3 regions of the Bradyrhizobium sp. CCBAU 53421 genome follow, and region 2 is predicted to be linked to each of the others. Evidence: predicted binding sites of a transcription regulator. Region 2 holds the regulator's gene; each other region holds the start of a gene.
The links. Region 2 encodes PhoB, which activates phosphate uptake and scavenging genes when phosphate is short. Its sites were predicted from a motif close to TGTCATNNANCTGTCAT; they were not measured.

Region 1 (6,137 bases), 720 kb from region 2:
ATCACGGCGTTGTCCTGGGTCGAGGCGACGATCGCGAGATAAACCGGGAAGGCGACGATCGCGATCCCGATCCACAGGATGATATGAGCCAGATAGCGCTGGAAGCCCTCCTCCTCGACCATCAGTAGGTCACCTTGCGTTCGACGAAGCGGAACTGGATCCCCGTCAGCACGACGACGATGACCATCAGGATGACCGATTGCGCCGCCGACGAGCCGAGATTTCCGCCCAGCAGGCCGTCCGTGTAGACCTTGTAGACCAGCGTTTCGGTCGCCTTGCCGGGGCCGCCGCGGGTCATCGTGTCGATGATGCCGAAGGTGTCGAAGAAGGCGTAGACGATGTTGATGACCAGCAGGAAGAAGATGGTGGGCGACAGCAGCGGGAAGATCACGGTCCAGAACCGCCGCATCGGACGGGCGCCGTCGATCGCGGCGGCCTCGATCACGCTCTTCGGGATGCTCTGCAGCCCGGCGAGGAAGAACAAGAAATTGTAGGAGATCTGCTTCCAGGCCGCGGCGAGGATGATCAGGGCCGCCGCCTGGTCGCCGTCGAGCAGCGGATTCCAGTCAACGCCCATGGCGCGCAGATAGCGCGACAGCACGCCGAGCGAGGGGTGCAGCATGAACACCCAGAGTACGCCGACCACCGGCGGGGCGACGGCATAGGGCCAAATCAGCAGCGTGCGGTAGAGAGTCGAGCCGCGCAGCGGCCTGTCGGCCATGACGGCGAGCAGCAGCGCGAACGACAGCGAGGACACCGCGATCGCGAACGAGAACGCGAAGGTGCGCACGATGGCCGCGAAATAGGCCGGCTCCTTGAACAGCTCGAGATAGTTCTCGAACCACACGAAGCTGGTCGAAAGGCCGAAGGCGTCCTGCAACAGGAAGGACTGGATCACCGCCTGCGCGGCCGGCCAGTAGAAAAAGATCAGGACGATCGCGAGTTGCGGGGCAACCAGCGCATAAGGCAACAGCTTTGATTGGAAAATCGCTTGCTTTTGCATGATCTCGGCAAAATGGCAGGCCGCGCTTGCGGCCTGCCGGTTGATGGCCTCAAGGCATCATCATGTCAGCGGACGGCGGTCTTTTCAAACTGCCGCAGCATCTGGTTGCCGCGCTCGACGGCCGAGTCCAGCGCTTGCTTGGCGGTCTTCTTGCCGGCCAGCGCCTGCTCGATCTCCTCCGACCACATGTCGCGCAGCTGCACCATGTTGCCGAGGCGCAGACCGCGGGAGTTCTCGGTCGGCTCCTTGTTGGTGAGCTCGAGCAGCGGGGTCTCCAGATAAGGCTGATCCTTGTAGAAGCCCTCTTCCTTGGCCTTGGCGTAGGCGGCCTTGGTGATCGGCAGATAGCCCGATGCCTTGTGGATCCAGACCTGGCGCTCGGTGTCCGAGAGGAAGGTCAGGAACTTGGCGACGCCCTTGTATTCCTCGGCCGACTTGCCGCCCATGATCCAGAGCGAGGCGCCGCCGATGATCGAGTTCTGCGGCGCGCCCTTGACGTCGGGATAATAGGGCATCGGCGCGGCGGTGAAGTTGAACTTGGCCTGCGCCTTGACGTTGCCGAAGAAGGCCGACGAGGTCAGGTAGATCGGGCACTCGCCCGAGGTGAAGCGGCCTTCGCCGGTGTTGGTGCGGCCGGCATAGTCGTAGGTCTTGTCCTTCTGCAGCTCGACCAGGTTCTCGAGATGCTTGACCTGCAGCGGGCCGTTGAATTCGAGCACGGTGTCGAAGCCGTCGAGGCCGTTGGCCTTGCTGGCGAGCGGCACGTTGTGCCAGGCCGAGAGCTGCTCGAGATTGACCCAGGTGACCCACGAGCCGGAGAAGCCGCAGGTGGTGTAGCCAGCCGCCTTCAGCTTCTTGGCGTCCTCGAACACTTGCGGCCAGGTCTTCGGGATCTCCGCGATGTTGGCTTTCTTCAGCGCGTCGAGATTGACCCACATCACGGTCGACGACGAGTTGAAGGGGAACGACAGCATCTCGCCCTTCGAGGTCGAGTAGTAGCCGGTGATCGCGGGCAGATAGACGCTCGGATCGAACTTCTCGCCGGCGTCGGCCATCAGCTTGTAGACCGGTTTGACGGCGCCGGTGGCGGCCATCATCGTTGCGGTGCCGACCTCGAACACCTGCATGATGGCCGGCGCGTTGCCGGCGCGGAATGCGGCGATGCCGGCATTCATGGTGTCGGCGTAGCCGCCCTTGTAGGTCGGGATCACCTTGTAGTCGGACTGCGAGGCGTTGAAGTCGTTGGCCAGCTTGACGATGACGTCATTGTTGGCACCGGTCATCGCGTGCCACCACTGAATCTCCGTCACCGCAAACGCAGGCGACGCGAATGCAAGCGTGGCAGCAGCTACCGCGGCAGCGCCTAATCGTCGAAAAATCATCAAAAGCCCCTCCCGGTTGGAACACCATCTTTCGTTGCGCGCGTTATCAGCGCCGGATGACGTTCAAATGACCGTATAAACGAAAGCCATGGTAGGGGGGAAGCCGAGGCGAAGGGAAGCGGTAAAAAAGACTGACATCGCGGTCGCGTGCGTGCGGTGCAATGCCGGACGCGACGTTGCACCGCAGGGGCGATGCGTTGGCGCCGGTTCGATACGAGCCGGCGCCTGGCTCTTCATGATACGTCAGCGCTTGCGCTGGGGACCGCAGACCACGCCCTTGTCGACCAGGCCCTTGATCTCATCCTTGGAGTAGCCGAACTCGCCGAGTACTTCCGCAGCGTGCTGGCTGAACTTCGGCGGCGTGCGGCGCAGGCTCGGCTTGGTGCGTTCGAGGCGGATCGGGGAGGCGACGCCCTTGTACCAATCCTTCTCGATGACGTCGCCGCGATGGATCGTGTGCGGGTTGGTCAGCGCCTGGTCGATCTTCTGCACCGGGCCGGCCGGCAGGCCGGCGGCGAGCAGCCGGTTGCACAGCGGCTCGGCCTCGTGCTGGTTGAACACCGCGGCGAGTTCGACGCGCAGCGCATCGCGGTTGGCGATGCGGTCCTTGTTGCGGGCAAAGCGCGGATCGGTGCCGAGCTCCGGCTTGCCGATCTCCTTGGCGAGCTTGCGGAAGGTGCCGTCATTGCCGACGCCGATGAAGATGTTGTCGGTCTTGGTCGGGAAGATCGCGTAAGGCACGAGGTTCGGATGCTCGTTGCCGGTGAGCGATGGCGGCTTGCCATGCATGAAATAGTTCGCGGTGTGCGGATGCATGATCGCAAGCCCGGTCTCGTACAGCGTGGTCTCGATGAACTGGCCGAGCCCGGAGCGCTGCCGCTCCGACAGCGCCATCAGGATGCCGATCGCCGCATAGAGGCCGGTGGTGATGTCGACCAGCGGCACGCCGATCCGCATCGGGCCGCTCTCCGGCGAGCCGGTCGCCGCGATCATGCCGGTCATCGCCTGGATGATCGCGTCATAGCCGGGATTGCCGCCGCGCGGGCCGTCCGCACCGAAGCCCGATATCCGGCAATGCACGAGCCGCGGAAACTTCGCGCGCAGCACGTCGTTGCCGATGCCCCATTTGTCGAGCGTGCCCGGCTTGAAGTTCTCGATCAGCACGTCGGCGGTCTCGAGCATCTTCATCAGCACCGCGCGGCCGCCCTCGGAGGCGAGGTCGAGGCCGATCGAGCGCTTGTTGCGGTTGATGCCGACGAAATAGGCCGCGTCTTCCTCGTGGAAGGGAGGACCCCAGTCGCGCACCTCGTCGCCGGCGGGCGGCTCGACCTTGACCACGTCGGCGCCGTGGTCGGCAAGGATCTGGGTGCAATACGGGCCGCCGAGCACGCGCGTCAGATCGATCACGCGCAGTCCGGTCATCGCGCCCGTAGCCGCTGGGGTATTCATGGAAGCAACCTTCGCTCAGTTGGGATCAGAAAAATGCGATCCCAGAGCTAACGGTCTTCAGGCGAGGCAGCAATGCTTCCGTCGGCGCAGGCCCATGCAGCAGGCGGCGCGTGCGTTCGCCAAGCGAACTGAAAAGAGCGAACTGGCATCTGCAATGCAATGATCCGCTGAAACGCAATAGTCCGCCACGCGGGACGTGGCGGACCATTGGTAGTTAGTGAATTAGACGACGCTCAGCTTGACGTCGACATTGCCGCGGGTGGCGTTGGAATAGGGGCACACGTGGTGGGCCTTCTCGACCAGCGCCTCGGCGTCGGCGCGGGACAGGCCGGGCAGCGAGACGGCGAGCTCGACGGCAAGGCCGAAGCCGCCTTCCGAGCGCGGGCCGATGCCGACCGTCGAGGTCACCGAGGTGTCGGCGGGAACCTTGGGGCCGCCCTGGGAGGCCACGAACTTCATGGCGCCGATGAAGCAGGCGGCATAGCCGGCCGCGAACAGCTGCTCCGGATTGTTGCCCGCGCCACCGCCGCCACCGAGCTCCTTCGGGGTGGTGAGCTTGACGTCGAGCGCGCCGTCGAGCGTTGCCGCATGGCCGTCGCGGCCGCCGGTTGCCTTGGCGCTGGTCTTGTAGAGCACGTTCACAGACATCGTGGTCTCCCTTGGTTCTGGACTTGAGTGGGCTGGGCTTGAAATCGATGGCCTATGTATTGCACGCAAATAGATTGTACACAATATAAATTATGAAGCCTCACATTTAATTGTTCGCAATTGAATTCGCGGTCCCGAGAGCCCAGAATGACCCGGAAACGAGATGGATTCGATGGGAATCATGGCCAGGAAACCGACGGCGGCGGACCAGGCGCTGCGGCTCGACAACCAGATCTGCTTTGCGGTCTATTCGACGGCGCATGCCTTCAACCGCGTCTACAAGCCGCTGCTCGACCGGCTCGGGCTGACCTATCCGCAGTACCTGGTGATGCTGGCGCTGTGGGAGCGCGACGACGTGCCGGTGAAGGACCTCGGCGAGCGCCTGTTCCTCGATTCCGGCACGCTGACGCCGCTCTTGAAACGGCTGGAGGCGGCGGAGCTGATCAAGCGGACCCGCAGCACCGAAGACGAGCGGGTGGTGCTGATCGCGCTGACGGCGCAGGGCCATGCGCTGCGTGAAAAGGCCAAGGCTGTTCCGCAGTCGATCCTCGCGGCTTCGGACTGCACGGTCGGCGAACTGCTGGCGATGAAGGATGAGATCGTCGCACTGCGCGACCGGCTCAATGCGGTGCTGGGGGAGTAGCGGGCGCGGACTGCGGCGCGCCCGCTATGGCAGCACCGGCACCCTGCAAGCTGCGCACTGGAAATCGCTGCCGCGCTCGTCGTGACGAATCTCGAAGCCCTCCGGGACCTGTTCGATCCGGTTTCTGAAGGGCGCAATTTCCGAGAGCCGGGCATGGCCCGCGCGCTGGCACCTCGGGCACCGCAAGAATTCCGTCCAGGTGGAATCACTCATGGCTTGGCGTCCGTTGGCGCCGCGTAGGGTAGCAGGCAATGGATTGTCGAGCTTTGTTCTGGATCAAAAGGGCGGGGCGGAGATTGGCGCGGTGCGCGATCAGGCGGGTCAGAGGCGCTTCTTGGCGAAGGCGCGGCCGGATGCGGACTTCAAATATTTTTCAAAAGCGACGGCCTGTTTCTTATCGCTGAAGGCGACGTAAGTCTTCAGCCGCCAAGGCCCATATTTGGATGTATGGGGCACTTCGCCAGCATTGTGCTTGGCCAGTCGAGCTCGCAGGTCGTCTGTGAGACCGACGTAGAAGTGCACGCCGTCGAGGCTTTCGAGAATGTAGACGTATTTCATCAGGCCCCACCCAGTTGATAGGGCCGATGCTAACGCATTTGAATATTGGAGAGAGCCCGGCTTCGCCCTTCGGGCTACGCCGCGGCAGCCTTCGCTACGATAGGGCTTGCCGAGCCGAAGCTGGCGAAGCCAGCGAAGGCTGGTGGAGCCAGGCGGGATCGAACCGCCGACCTCTTGCATGCCATGCAAGCGCTCTCCCAGCTGAGCTATGGCCCCTTATCCAATTGGGATGATCCTGGGGGATCAATCCCGGCCCGCGCGGCCTGGATGACTCGCGCGGCAGCACCGTTGATCATAGATCGGCGCCGATCTCAAGTCTCTTCTCTCAAGTCTCTTCGTCGCCGCCGACGTCACCAATAATATCGGTCACGTCCTCATCGCCCTCTTCCTCGTCGGCGATGAAGGTCGAATCGTCGTCGTCATCGTCGTCGATCGTCTCATCGACCTCGATATC
Region 2 (6,137 bases):
CGACGTGTTCAAAACCGTGCCGCCGGTCCTGAAGGAGGCCGCCTACGGCATGGGCTGCACCACCTGGGAAGTCGTTCGCAGCGTCGTGATCCCCTACACCCGGGTCGGCGTGATCGGCGGCATCATGCTGGCGCTCGGCCGCGCGCTCGGCGAGACCATGGCGGTGACCTTCATCATCGGCAACTCGTTCCGGATCTCGTCGTCGATCTTCGCGCCGGGCACCACGATCTCGGCGGCGATCGCCAGCGAATTCGCCGAGAGCGACGGCCTGCACCAGTCCGGCCTGATCCTGCTCGGCCTCCTGCTGTTCGTGCTGACCTTCTTCGTGCTCGCCGGCGCGCGGCTGATGCTGATGCGGCTCGAAAAGAAGGCGGGGAAGTAACGCCATGAACCCGATCTACAAATCCCGCCGCCGCAGCGACATCGTCATTCGCGCATTGTGCGTCGGTGCGGCGCTGTTCGGCGTCACCTGGCTGGCGCTGATCCTGATCACGCTGCTCTACAACGGCCTTGCCGGCCTCAGCGTGCAACTGTTCACCCAGAACACGCCGCCGCCCGGCTCGACCGATGGCGGCCTGCTCAACGCCATCGTCGGCTCGGTCATCATGACCGTGATCGGCGTCGGCATCGGCGCGCCGCTCGGCCTGTTCGCCGGCACTTACCTCGCCGAATACGGCAAGCACGACAAGCTCACCTCGGTGATCCGCTTCATCAACGACATCCTGCTCAGCGCGCCGTCGATCATCATCGGCCTGTTCATCTACGGCGCGGTGGTGGTGCCGATGCGCGGCTTCTCGGCGATCGCAGGCAGCCTCGCGCTCGCCGTGATCGTGATCCCGGTCGTGCTGCGCACCACCGAGGACATGCTGCTGCTGGTGCCCAATCCGCTGCGCGAGGCGGCCTCGGCGCTTGGCCTGCCGCGTTCGCTGGTGATCAAGCGGATCGCTTATCGTGCGGCCCGATCGGGTCTGATCACCGGCGTGCTGCTGGCGACCGCCCGCGTCGCCGGTGAAACCGCGCCGCTGCTGTTCACCGCGCTGTCGAACCAGTTCTTCAGCTGGGACTTGACCAAGACGATGGCCAACCTGCCGGTGACCATCAACAACTTCGTGCAGAGCCCCTACGCCTACTGGAAAGAGCTGGCGTGGAGCGGCGCATTGCTCATCACCTTCACCGTGCTCGCGTTGAATATCGGCGCGCGTATCCTTGGTGCCGAAAGGGCCGCAAAATGACCGAGCTTTCTGTCTCCACGACTGCCGCGGGCCACGTTCCCCAGGTTCCGCTTCCGGAAGCGCCGCCGAAAGTCACGGTGCGCAACCTCAACTTCTATTACGGCGAGCACCACGCGCTGAAGAACATCAACCTGACGCTCGGCACCAACCGCGTCACGGCGTTCATCGGCCCGTCGGGCTGCGGCAAGTCGACCCTGCTGCGCATCTTCAACCGGATGTATGATCTTTATCCGGGCCAGCGCGCGGTCGGCCAGCTGATGCTGGACCAGACCAACATTCTCGATCCCAAGCTGGACCTCAATCTGCTGCGCGCGCGGGTCGGCATGGTGTTCCAGAAGCCGACGCCGTTCCCGATGACGATCTACGAGAACATCGCCTTCGGCATCCGCCTCTACGAGAAGATCTCGAAGTCCGAGATGGACGACCGGGTCGAGAAGGCGCTGCGCGGCGGCGCGCTGTGGAACGAGGTCAAGGACAAGCTGAACGCCTCCGGCCTGTCGCTCTCCGGCGGCCAGCAGCAGCGCCTGTGCATTGCGCGCACCGTGGCGGTGCGTCCCGAGGTGATCCTGTTCGACGAGCCGTGCTCGGCGCTCGATCCGATCTCGACCGCCAAGGTCGAGGAGCTGATCCAGGAGCTCTCCGAGGACTACACGATCGCGATCGTCACCCACAACATGCAGCAGGCGGCGCGCGTCTCCGACAAGACCGCCTTCATGTATCTCGGCGAGCTGATCGAGTTCGACGACACCAACAAGATCTTCACCTCGCCGAGCGATCGACGCACCCAGGACTACATCACCGGCCGGTTCGGCTGAGGAGAGAGATGATGGCTTCTGAACATACCGCCAAGGCATTCGACAGCGACCTGCAGGAATTGACCCGCCTGGTCGCCGAGATGGGCGGGCTCGTCGAGCGGATGATCACCGAGTCGGTCGATGCGCTGATCCGGCGCGACGTCGCGCTCGGCAAGCGCGTGGTCGCGGCCGACATCGAAATCGACAATCTGCAGCGCGTCATCGAAGAGCGCGCGGTGCTGACGATCGCCCGCCGCCAGCCGATGGCTATCGACCTGCGCGAGATCGTCAGCGCGATGCGCGTCGCGACCGACCTCGAGCGGATCGGCGACCTCGCCAAGAACATGGGCAAGCGCGTCGCGGCGCTGGAGAGCGATTTCCAGCCGCTGAAGCTGATCCGCGGCCTCGAGCACATGACCGACCTCGTGCTGTCGCAGGTCAAGTCGGTGCTCGACGCCTATGCCGCGCACGATCTGCCGGCGGCGATGAACGTCTGGAAGGGCGACGAGGAGGTCGATGCGATCTGCACCTCGCTGTTCCGCGAGCTGCTGACCTACATGATGGAGGACCCGCGCAACATCTCGTTCTGCATCCATCTGATGTTCTGCGCCAAGAACATCGAGCGGATCGGCGATCACGCCACCAACATCGCCGAGACCGTGTTCTACATGATCGAGGGCCAGCAGATCACCGACAAGCGCCCGAAGGGCGACATGACCAACTTTGCCACCACGGTGCCGGGCAACTAGGTGTGCGATCCGCGACAAGCCGCTTGCGCGGAGATTATGCTGAAGGAAGTAGGCGTTTCGGTTTGCGTCAGGGCAACGGATCACCACAGAGAAAGAACTTAGACCGATGAGCGCACGCATTCTGGTAGTCGAAGACGAGGAAGCGCTGACGACGCTGTTGCGCTACAACCTCGATGCGGAAGGCTACGATGTCGAAACGGTGGGGCGCGGCGACGATGCCGATACCCGCCTGAAGGAGCGCGTTCCCGACCTCGTGGTGCTGGACTGGATGCTGCCGGGCCTGTCCGGCATCGAGCTGTGCCGCCGCCTGCGGGCACGGCCCGAGACCAAGCAGCTTCCGATCATCATGCTGACCGCGCGCGGCGAGGAGAGCGAGCGCGTGCGCGGGCTTGCCACCGGCGCCGACGACTACATCGTCAAGCCGTTCTCGGTGCCGGAATTGCTGGCGCGGGTGAAGGGCCTGCTGCGTCGCGCGAGCCCGGAGCGGCTAGCGACCGTCTTGACCTATGGCGACATCGAGCTCGATCGCGAGAAGCGCCGCGTGGCGCGCTCGGGCCGTCCGATCGATCTCGGGCCGACCGAGTATCGGCTGCTCGAATTCTTCCTCGAGCATCCCGGCCGCGTGTTCAGCCGCGAGCAGCTGCTCGACAGTGTCTGGGGCCGCGACATCTATATCGATGAGCGTACCGTCGACGTGCATATCGGCCGCCTGCGCAAGCTGCTCAATCCGGGCCGCGAGCAGGATCCGATCCGCACCGTGCGCGGCGCCGGCTACGCGCTCGACGACCGCTTCGCGAAGGCCGAGCCGCAGCCGTAAGGCTGTGCGGCAATCTCAAGCCGCACCGGTGTCGTCCCGGCGAAAGCCGGGATCCATAACCACGAATGGGTGTTGTTAGAAAGCCGTCTGGCCGCTTGCCGATTGCGTCGGCCGCGGCGTATGCGTCCCGGCCTTCGCCGGGACGACACCGGTGATGCAGCCGGGCTACGCGTCTCACAAAAAAATCCCCGCTTCCGCGGGGATTTGTTTTTGCAGTCCAGGCTGGTTTCCCGAGTGCTACTTGATTTGTGGCTTTGCCGACGGCCGGCGGCGATCGGCAGCGGGCTGGTAGGCGACGCGCGAGTGATGCGCGCAATAGGGCAGGCCGGCGAGCGCCTTGCCGCCGCAGAAGAAGAATTCCGGGCTCGAGGGATCGCCGACCGGCCAGTGGCAAGTGGCCTCGTTGAGCTCGAGCAGCGACAGCCGCTGGCTCATCGGCACCACGTTGTCGAAGGAGATCGGATCCGGCTCCATCTCGACCTCGAAGGCATGGGCGAGCGCGGTGTTGCCGCGCGAGACCGGGCGAGCCACCCGCATCATATGCTGGGCGGGGCGCGCCTTGCGCTGCCGCGGAGCAGCCGTGGAGGGGGCCTTGGCGCGGCCGGAGAGGCCGAGCCGATGCACTTTGCCGATCACGGCATTTCGCGTCACATTGCCAAGTTCCGCTGCGATCTGGCTGGCCGAGAGGCCAGACTCCCAGAGCTTCTTCAGCTGCTCGACGCGATCGTCGGACCAGGTCAATACAGTCATCGCATTCTTCCTTTCGCATGGCGCCGGCCAGTCATTGGAGCGGCGCTGCGAGCCAAATCTGGACAAATATCCCTGCGGCCAGAATCCCTTAGCCCTCGCCGGGCACGGTGTTGCGCCCGAACGTTTACGCGAGACACAAAGGCTACTTAGAGGGTCCAGTACTGCCGCACGAGATGTCGTACCCGACAGGCCAAACGCTACAATATGGCGTGACTCAGGCGCAAGAGTCCGCGGCCGTGCGTCCACATGTTCCCACACAGTTAAGCATTGCTGTGAGGCTTTTCCACCGCACCGGAATGCCCCGGATTGCGCCGGTTTCGCATTGCAGGAAGGGCGGTTCGTGACGATTGACACCGACTGACCGCAGCATAGAATGCCCGCCACGTGCCGCCCGCAAAGGCGGCCGTTTTGTTTTCCGAAGCTGGCCGTTGCTGCGCTGGCGTCAAGGCGCGCGGCAATTGTCGGCTTGAAACCGGCAGTGAACGCCATGACCAACAGCGCCTCGTCGCATCTGCTCCCCGTCTTCGCCCGGGTCGATCTCGGCTTCGAGCGCGGTGAGGGCGCCTGGCTGATCGCAACCAACGGCGACCGCTATCTCGATTTCACCTCGGGCGTCGCAGTGAACGCGCTCGGACATGCGCATCCGCATCTGGTCAAGGCGTTGCAGGAGCAGGCGACCAAGCTGTGGCACATGTCGAACCTGTTCAAGAGCCCGGACGGCGAGGTGCTGGCCGCGCGGCTGTGCGAGCAGAGCTTTGCCGACTTCGTGTTCTTCTGCAATTCCGGCGCGGAAGCGATGGAGGGCGTGATCAAGCTGGTCCGCCACCATCACTTCTCGAAGGGGCATGGCGAGCGCTATCGCATCATCACTTTCGAAGGCGCCTTCCATGGCCGCACGCTGGGGACGCTGGCTGCGACCGGCTCGGCGAAATACCTCGAGGGCTTCGGCCCGCCGATGGATGGCTTCGATCAGGTGCCGCATGGCGACATCGAGGCGGTGAAGAAGGCGATCGGCCCGCACACCGCCGGCATCCTGATCGAGCCGGTGCAGGGCGAGGGCGGCGTCCGTTCCGCGCCGCAGGCGTTCTTCAAGACGCTGCGCGCGCTGTGCGACGAGCACGGCCTGCTGCTGGCATTCGACGAGGTGCAGACCGGCATGGGCCGCACCGGCGACCTGTTCGCCTACAAACGCACCGGCGTCACGCCGGACGTGATGTCGCTGGCGAAGGCGCTCGGCGGCGGCTTCCCAATCGGCGCGGTGCTGGCGACCGCACAGGCTGCGGCCGGCATGGCGCCGGGCTCGCACGGCTCGACCTTCGGCGGCAATCCGCTCGCGGTCGCCGCCGCCAATGCCGTGCTCGACGTCATGCTGAGGCCCGGCTTCTTCGAGCACGTGCAGAAGATGTCACTGCTGCTCAAGCAGAAGCTTGCCTCCGTGGTCGACCGCTATCCGGGCGTGCTGTCGGAGGTGCGCGGCGAGGGCCTGTTGATCGGCGTCAAGGCCGTGGTGCCGTCGGGCGATCTGATCGCCGCGCTGCGCAACGAGAAGCTGCTCACCGTCGGCGCCGGCGACAATGTGGTGCGGTTCCTCGCGCCCCTGATCGTGACCGAGGCCGAGATCGACCAGTCGATCACCTCGCTCGAGCGCGCCTGCTCTGTGCTATCGGCGGCGCAGCCGAAGAAGGCGGCCGGATAATGAGCAAGCCGGTCCGTCACTTCCTCGACATCAACGAGTTGCCGCTCGGCGAGCTGCGCAACATGCTCTCGGCCGGAGCCGCCATGAAGGCGAAGCTGA
Region 3 (6,137 bases), 3.4 Mb from region 2:
CGATGTGCTGTCCGCGGCGGCGAGCGCGGCCGCTCCCGCCAATCGCGCCGCTCCCGCACCGGCGTCGATGGGGACGCTATCCGCGGAGACCATCGCGCTGGTCAATCCGCAGAAGAACTACGCGCAATTCCTGCTGCGCGCGCTGCTGCCGACCATCATCCACGTGGTGATCACGCTCGCCGCGGGCTATTCGGTCGGCTCCGAATTCCGCCGCCGCAACGCCCGCGAGTGGCTCGAAAGCGCCGGCGGCGATCCGATCGCCGCGCTCGCCGGCAAGCTGGCGCCGCTGTTCGTGATCTTCATCCTGATCATGCTGGCCCAGCCGCTGATCCTCGAGGGCGTGCTGCAGATTCCCTTCAAGGGCGACGTGCTGCTGATGATCGCCGCAGGCCTGCTCCTGATCATCGCCTATCTGTCGCTCGGCGCGCTGTTGCAGCTCCTGGTCGGCGATCTCGCGACAGGGCTCGGACTTGCCGGTCTGATCGCCTCCCCTGCGTTCGGCTATGCCGGTGTCGGCTTTCCCACCATCGGCATGAATACATTCGCGCAGGTCTGGAGCGCGATCCTGCCGCTGCGCTGGTACATGGCGGTGCTGATGGGACAGGCGGCGCGCGGATTGCCGGCATCGGAATCGGCCGTTCCCTTCGCGGCGCTCGCAGGGCTCACGCTGCTGTTTGCCGCGCTCACGTGGTGGCGCATGGCGAGCCTGACGCGCCGGGGTTGGTTTGCGACGGCGCGACCGGCCGAACCGGCGGTCAGCGAGCAGACGCCACCCGGCGTCGGCGGCGCCTTCGTGGCGGAGTGGCGGCGCGTGCTCGGAACGCGCAGCGCCTTCAGCCTGCTGTTCCTGGCACCGTTGGTCTACGGCATCTATTATCCGCAACCCTATCTGAACCAGATCCTGCGCAAGCTGCCGATTGCGGTGGTCGACAATGATCTTAGCGATCTCTCGCGCCAGATCGTCGAGACGCTCGATGCCAGCGGCACATTGAGCGTGACGGTGCGCGCCCGCACCCTTGCGGAGGCAAGCACCGCGATCGACCGCGGTTACGCATTTGCCGCCGTGCAGATTCCGCCCGGCACGGAGCGCGACGTGCTCAAGGGCCTCACCGCGCATATCCCGGTCTACGCCGACGCCACCTATCTGTTCATCTTCCGATCGACCGCAGGCGCCGTCGCCACTGCGATCGGCACGCTGACATCCGAATTGGTGTCGCGGGGCGCCCGCGCCGACGGAAGTCTGGTCAAGGCGAAACTCGCGAACCTCAGCCCGGCCAACGTTCTGCTGCAACCGATCTTCAACCCGGTCGGCGGCTATGCGAGCTACATCGTCCCGGCGGCGTTCATCCTGATCTTGCAACAGACGCTGCTGATCGGCGCGGCGATGCTGACCGGCACGGCGCTGGCAGGCTCCCGCGGCGCAGTCGCCGGCGTGCTCGGGCGCGGCATTGCCCATCTGACCATCTATTTGCCGGCGGTCGCGCTCTATCTGATCGTGCTGCCGCGCGTGTACGGTTTTTCCGCGCTGGGGCATTTGCCGGAGCTGTTCGCGCTCGCGAGTGTGTTCATTCTGGCGACGAGCTTCATGGGACAGGCGATCGGCGCCTGGTTCACGCGGCCGGAGAACGCCACCATCCTGCTGCTGGCGACCAGCCTGCCGCAATTCTTCACCGCCGGCTTCGCCTGGCCGCGCGAGGCCATCCCCCCTGCGGCGACGGCGCTCGGCCGCCTGTTCCCGGCCGACTCGGCGATCGACGGCCTCGTGCGCATCAACCAGCTCGGCGCGAGCATCTGGGAGGTCTCGCACGACTGGCTCAGGCTGTGGTGCCTGGGCGTTGGCTATTTCGTGCTCGCCGTGGTCTCCGCGCTGGTGTTCAAGAGAGGACAGCAAGATGCCCAACGCTAGGCGCATCGCCATTGTCGCGATCCCGCTTGTGCTCGTCGCGGGGGCGCTGATCTACGCCGAGGGCCGCGCGACGCCGGCGCCCGCCATCGTCGGCGTGGTGCGCTCGACCGAGGTCAGGATCGAGCCGGAAGTCAACGGCCAGCTGGTGTCGATCGCGGTCGAGAAAGGCGCGCAGGTGCACGCGGGCGACGTCCTCGCCAAGCTCTCCGCGATCGAGTTGAGCGCACAGGCCGACCAGGCGCGGGCCGCGCTCGCCGCAGCGGTGGCGAGCCGTAACAACGTCTATGCCGGCGTGCGCCGCGAGCAGATCGACTCGCTGCAGGCTGCGATCTCCAAGGCCAATTCGCGCCTTGGCTATGTGGAGACCCAGCTCAAGCGGATCACCACGCTGGCGAGCCAGAACTTTGAAACCCAGCAGGCGCTCGACCAGGCCGAGAACGATGTTGCCGCCGCGCGCGCCGGCGTGGCGGCGGCGCAGGCGAATTACGATGCCGCCGTCGCGGGGCCGACCAAGGAGGAGCGCGCCATCGCCGACGCGCAGGTGCAGGCGGCCGCAGCCGCCGTCGCGGTGCTCGAGCGCCGTCTCGACAAGATGGTGCTGCGCGCGCCGGTCGACGGCGTGGTCAGCGTGATCGCCGCGGAAGTCGGCGAGAACGTTCGTGCCGGCCAGCCGGTCCTGATGATCGCAGCGGCCGGCAAGCAATGGCTGTCGTTCAATGTGCGCGAGGACCATCTCGACGGTCTTGCGGTCGGCAACACCGTGAACGTGATCCGGAGTGCCGCAGGCGGTGCGACAAAGGCCCTGATCACCGAGTTGCGGCCGCTTGGAGTGTTCGCCACCTGGCAGGCCGAGCGCGTGATCGGTGATCACGATCGCAACACGCTGCGCCTGCGCCTCGACCCCGCGGGCGCCGCCGAAGGTCTCGAGCCTGGCATGAGCGTCCGGATCGAACGTTGACAACACGCGGTGCCTGGCTGCGAGCGGGAATGACAAGCGTGGCGCCGCCCGCGCACATCCCGTAGGACTTTATCAGCCGCCCCGCCGAATGGTCATCGGACTGTCAGAAGATTGCGACAAGAAGACAAAAGCGTGGGCCTTTCGGCTCGGCCCTCATGGCATCGCCCCGATGCCACGCAAAAGATGGAGATTTGGCCGTGAAGCAGATTCGTTCGCGACGGAAGGTGCATGTTGGAGCGATGCTGCTGGGTGCGGCGGCCTTGGCCGTCCTGCTGCCGTCGATGGCATCAGCGCAAACCGGCTCGGCGCCATCAGGCACAAAACCCTTCCTGACCGTCGACGGCAAGCAGCCGCTGGTGATCGGGCATCGCGGCGTGCCGGGCCTGGTGCCCGAGGAGACCGAGGCATCGTATGAGCTGGCCGCCGACCTCGGCACCGACTCGCTCGAGGAGGACCTGCATCTGACCAAGGATTGCGTGCTGGTGGCCCGTCACAATCCCTGGCTCGGCGACAACACCAACGTCGCCGAGGTGGCGAAGACCAACGCCGCGGTTGCGGCCCGCAAGCGCAGGGCGCCGGGCGTTCCCGTCAAGGTGAAATGGGCGCAAACGCCGACCAGCGGGCCGGCCGAATACCCGACCGATCTGATCGATCCGGCCGATCCCAAATCGGTGCTGAAGGCGCTGATCGTCGACGGCGACGACCATACCAACGACTGGTCGATCACCGATTTCACCATGGCCGAGCTGAAGGAGTGGATCGCCGGCACCACCTATGATGCGGCCAACGAACGGCCAAAGCTGTTCAACGGCAAGTTTCCGGTCATCAGCTTCCAGGACATCATCGACATCGCCAAGGCCAAGAGCAAGGCAACGGGGCGCACGATCTCGGTCTATCCGGAAACCAAGAATCCGACCTGGAACAATGCGCAGGCGATCGCCAATGGCTGCGGCTCGCCCGGCAGCCACCCGCTCGAGGATGCCCTGATCAAGATCATCAAGGAAAACGGCCTCAATGCGAAGGACGCTCCGATCATCGTGCAGAGCTTCGAGCCCGGCAGCCTGAAATACATGCGCAGCCATGGACTGGAAACGCGGCAGGTCCAGCTGATTGACGGCAACGGCGTCGACTTCAAGACCGGCAAGGTGCTGCTCAACAACATCGCCAATTCCCGTCCCTACGACTGGACGGTTGCGGGCGATGCCCGCACCTTCGATGCGATGCTGACGCCCGAGGGCCTCGCGGAGATCAAGACCTATGCCGACGGCATCGGTCCGTGGAAGGCCTATATCGTCCCCTACAAGATCTCACCGTGGAAGGACAGCACCACCGACGGCAAGCCCTACAAGGGATCGACGGCGGAGGCTTCGACGCAGGATGCAACCAGCGTCATTGCCGACGCGCACAAGCTCGGCCTGTTCGTGCATGTCTTCACGTTCCGGAACGAGAAGAAATATCTGGCGGCCGACTACCGCGGCGATCCCAGCCTCGAATATCTGAAGTTCTTCCGTCTCGGCGTCGACGGCGTGTTCACGGATTTCACCCACACCGGCGTCGCCGCCCGCGCGGCGTACTTGCGCGAACTCGGCTGGTGACGACAGACGCAGATTTCTTGCACCTCATGACAGAATGCGCCCGGCATCGCCGGGCGCATTTGCCTTTACGCAACGCGATCCGTGTCAGTCGGTCGAGTACTTGAACTCGGGCATCGCCTTCAGCTCATCCTTGGTAGCGCTGAACACTGCGTGATCCGGGTACCAGGGATTCGGCTTCGACGCCGCCGCCGCGGGCGCCGCGCCCGTTGTGGTGGTCGACTTGGTCGTGCTGTCGGTGTTCGAGGCACCGGTATAGGCGATTGGCTCGTTGACGAATTTCACCTTGTCGATCGGCACGGCGACCAGATGCTCGCCGACGCCGAGGAAGCCGCCGACCCCGATCACCACGGCCTTGATGGTACCGCCCTTCTCCATCAAGAGATCATTGATCGAGCCGACGCTCTCGTTCTTGTCGTTGTACACGCTCAGTCCAACGACCTTCGACGCGCGCCAGTTGCCCTTGAATTCGGTCGGCGACGTGGCCGACGTTGATGCAGCTGGAGCCTGCGACGTGGTTGACGCCGCAGGAGCCATCTTGTCGCTCTTGTCGGTGGGCGCCTGCGCAAACGCAACGGTCGCAAGCAGTGCGGAGCCGGCCGCGCCGGCAACGATGGATTTGATCAACATCATGCGCTCTCCTCAGTTCGCAAAATCGATGCTGGGAGAACCCGGGATATCGGCGACCGTTCCTATCGAACCTGCGCTCAAAAGCCGCTTCGGCGGGTGGGAACACCAATGCTTGGGAACGCCATGGAGGCGGTGCGCCAAAGCCGCACAGATAGACTTCCGCAACACTTGGAACATTGCAGTGCTTGACGAAAGCGACCGTCACTACTCCAAGTAAGCTGCGGTTGAGCCTCGCGACTGTGCCGGACGCGCAATCCCTGATGTGACGATGTTTGGCTCACTAAGTCGTCCCGGCGAACCGCGCTACACGCGCCGGCATTCACCCCAGCGATCACATCATCGATCGACAGACGTCGATCAGGCGCGTCCATCGCCGCGCGTTCAAAAGCCGCCCCAATAGGGCGGCACACCGTAGAAGCGATGCAGCTCGACTTCCTGCGAGCGATCGCCCCAATCGAAATCCTTGTCGGCGCGGAACGACGGTGCACGCTTCAGCTCGTCGTCCTCGATATCGAGCTCGTAGGCCTCGAACTTCGGGTTGTAGTGCAACCGGCCCCACGGCAGCGGAAGCAGGTTGGTTCCGATGCCGAGGAAGCCGCCGAAGCTCAGCACCGCGTACGACACCTTGCCGGAGATCTTGTCGATCATCAGCCGCTCGATGTGGCCGATCATGTCGCCATTGGCGCGGCGCACCGCCGTCCCCTCGACGCGATCGCTTGCAATGAGCTGATGCGGCCTTGTCTTGACCTCGATGACCATCTCTCCCTCCTGGCCTGAAAGGGAAATAACGCGTCGCCGGGGAAACCGGTTCCGAGCCGGGTATGACAGCCACCCTTCCCCTTTCCAGCGCCCCTCCTCGCACCGGCCCAGGAGACCTCTGCCGGAGGAGTTCGGACCGAATTTCAACGCATTAGCTTGATGACAGAACGCTAACTTTTCTCCCCGCCGGGGACCTGTTTAACTCGATCGGCTGGGCGAGACTTCAGAAATACACTGAAACAAAATTCCTGAGCCGCTTTCCCCGAATCACGGACAAAAGATCGGTATGACC

Region 1: the regulator PhoB is predicted to act here: its motif matches at 2,442-2,458, upstream of ugpB (sn-glycerol-3-phosphate ABC transporter substrate-binding protein UgpB).
Region 3: the regulator PhoB is predicted to act here: its motif matches at 2,955-2,971, upstream of XH92_RS13150 (glycerophosphodiester phosphodiesterase family protein).

The regions. Positions count from the first base shown of each region.
Region 1 is NZ_CP030047.1:117,593-123,729, reverse strand. Features, by position in the region: gene ugpE (sn-glycerol-3-phosphate ABC transporter permease UgpE) at 1-122, opposite strand, end outside; gene ugpA (sn-glycerol-3-phosphate ABC transporter permease UgpA) at 122-1,003, opposite strand; gene ugpB (sn-glycerol-3-phosphate ABC transporter substrate-binding protein UgpB) at 1,069-2,385, opposite strand; gene XH92_RS00530 (CaiB/BaiF CoA-transferase family protein) at 2,629-3,834, opposite strand; gene XH92_RS00525 (organic hydroperoxide resistance protein) at 4,057-4,482, opposite strand; gene XH92_RS00520 (MarR family winged helix-turn-helix transcriptional regulator) at 4,664-5,125, shown strand; gene XH92_RS00515 (GIY-YIG nuclease family protein) at 5,447-5,683, opposite strand; tRNA gene XH92_RS00510 (tRNA-Ala) at 5,824-5,899, opposite strand; gene XH92_RS00505 (TIGR02300 family protein) at 6,009-6,137, opposite strand, start outside.
Region 2 is NZ_CP030047.1:8,651,936-8,658,072, reverse strand. Features, by position in the region: gene pstC (phosphate ABC transporter permease subunit PstC) at 1-382, shown strand, start outside; gene pstA (phosphate ABC transporter permease PstA) at 387-1,232, shown strand; gene pstB (phosphate ABC transporter ATP-binding protein PstB) at 1,229-2,047, shown strand; gene phoU (phosphate signaling complex protein PhoU) at 2,059-2,775, shown strand; gene phoB (phosphate regulon transcriptional regulator PhoB) at 2,882-3,592, shown strand; gene XH92_RS40075 (GcrA family cell cycle regulator) at 3,830-4,342, opposite strand; gene XH92_RS40070 (aspartate aminotransferase family protein) at 4,830-6,038, shown strand; gene argF (ornithine carbamoyltransferase) at 6,038-6,137, shown strand, end outside.
Region 3 is NZ_CP030047.1:2,789,716-2,795,852, reverse strand. Features, by position in the region: gene XH92_RS13160 (ABC transporter permease) at 1-1,906, shown strand, start outside; gene XH92_RS13155 (HlyD family secretion protein) at 1,893-2,864, shown strand; gene XH92_RS13150 (glycerophosphodiester phosphodiesterase family protein) at 3,062-4,459, shown strand; gene XH92_RS13145 (PRC-barrel domain-containing protein) at 4,544-5,086, opposite strand; gene XH92_RS13140 (PRC-barrel domain-containing protein) at 5,468-5,845, opposite strand; gene XH92_RS13135 (response regulator) at 6,132-6,137, shown strand, end outside.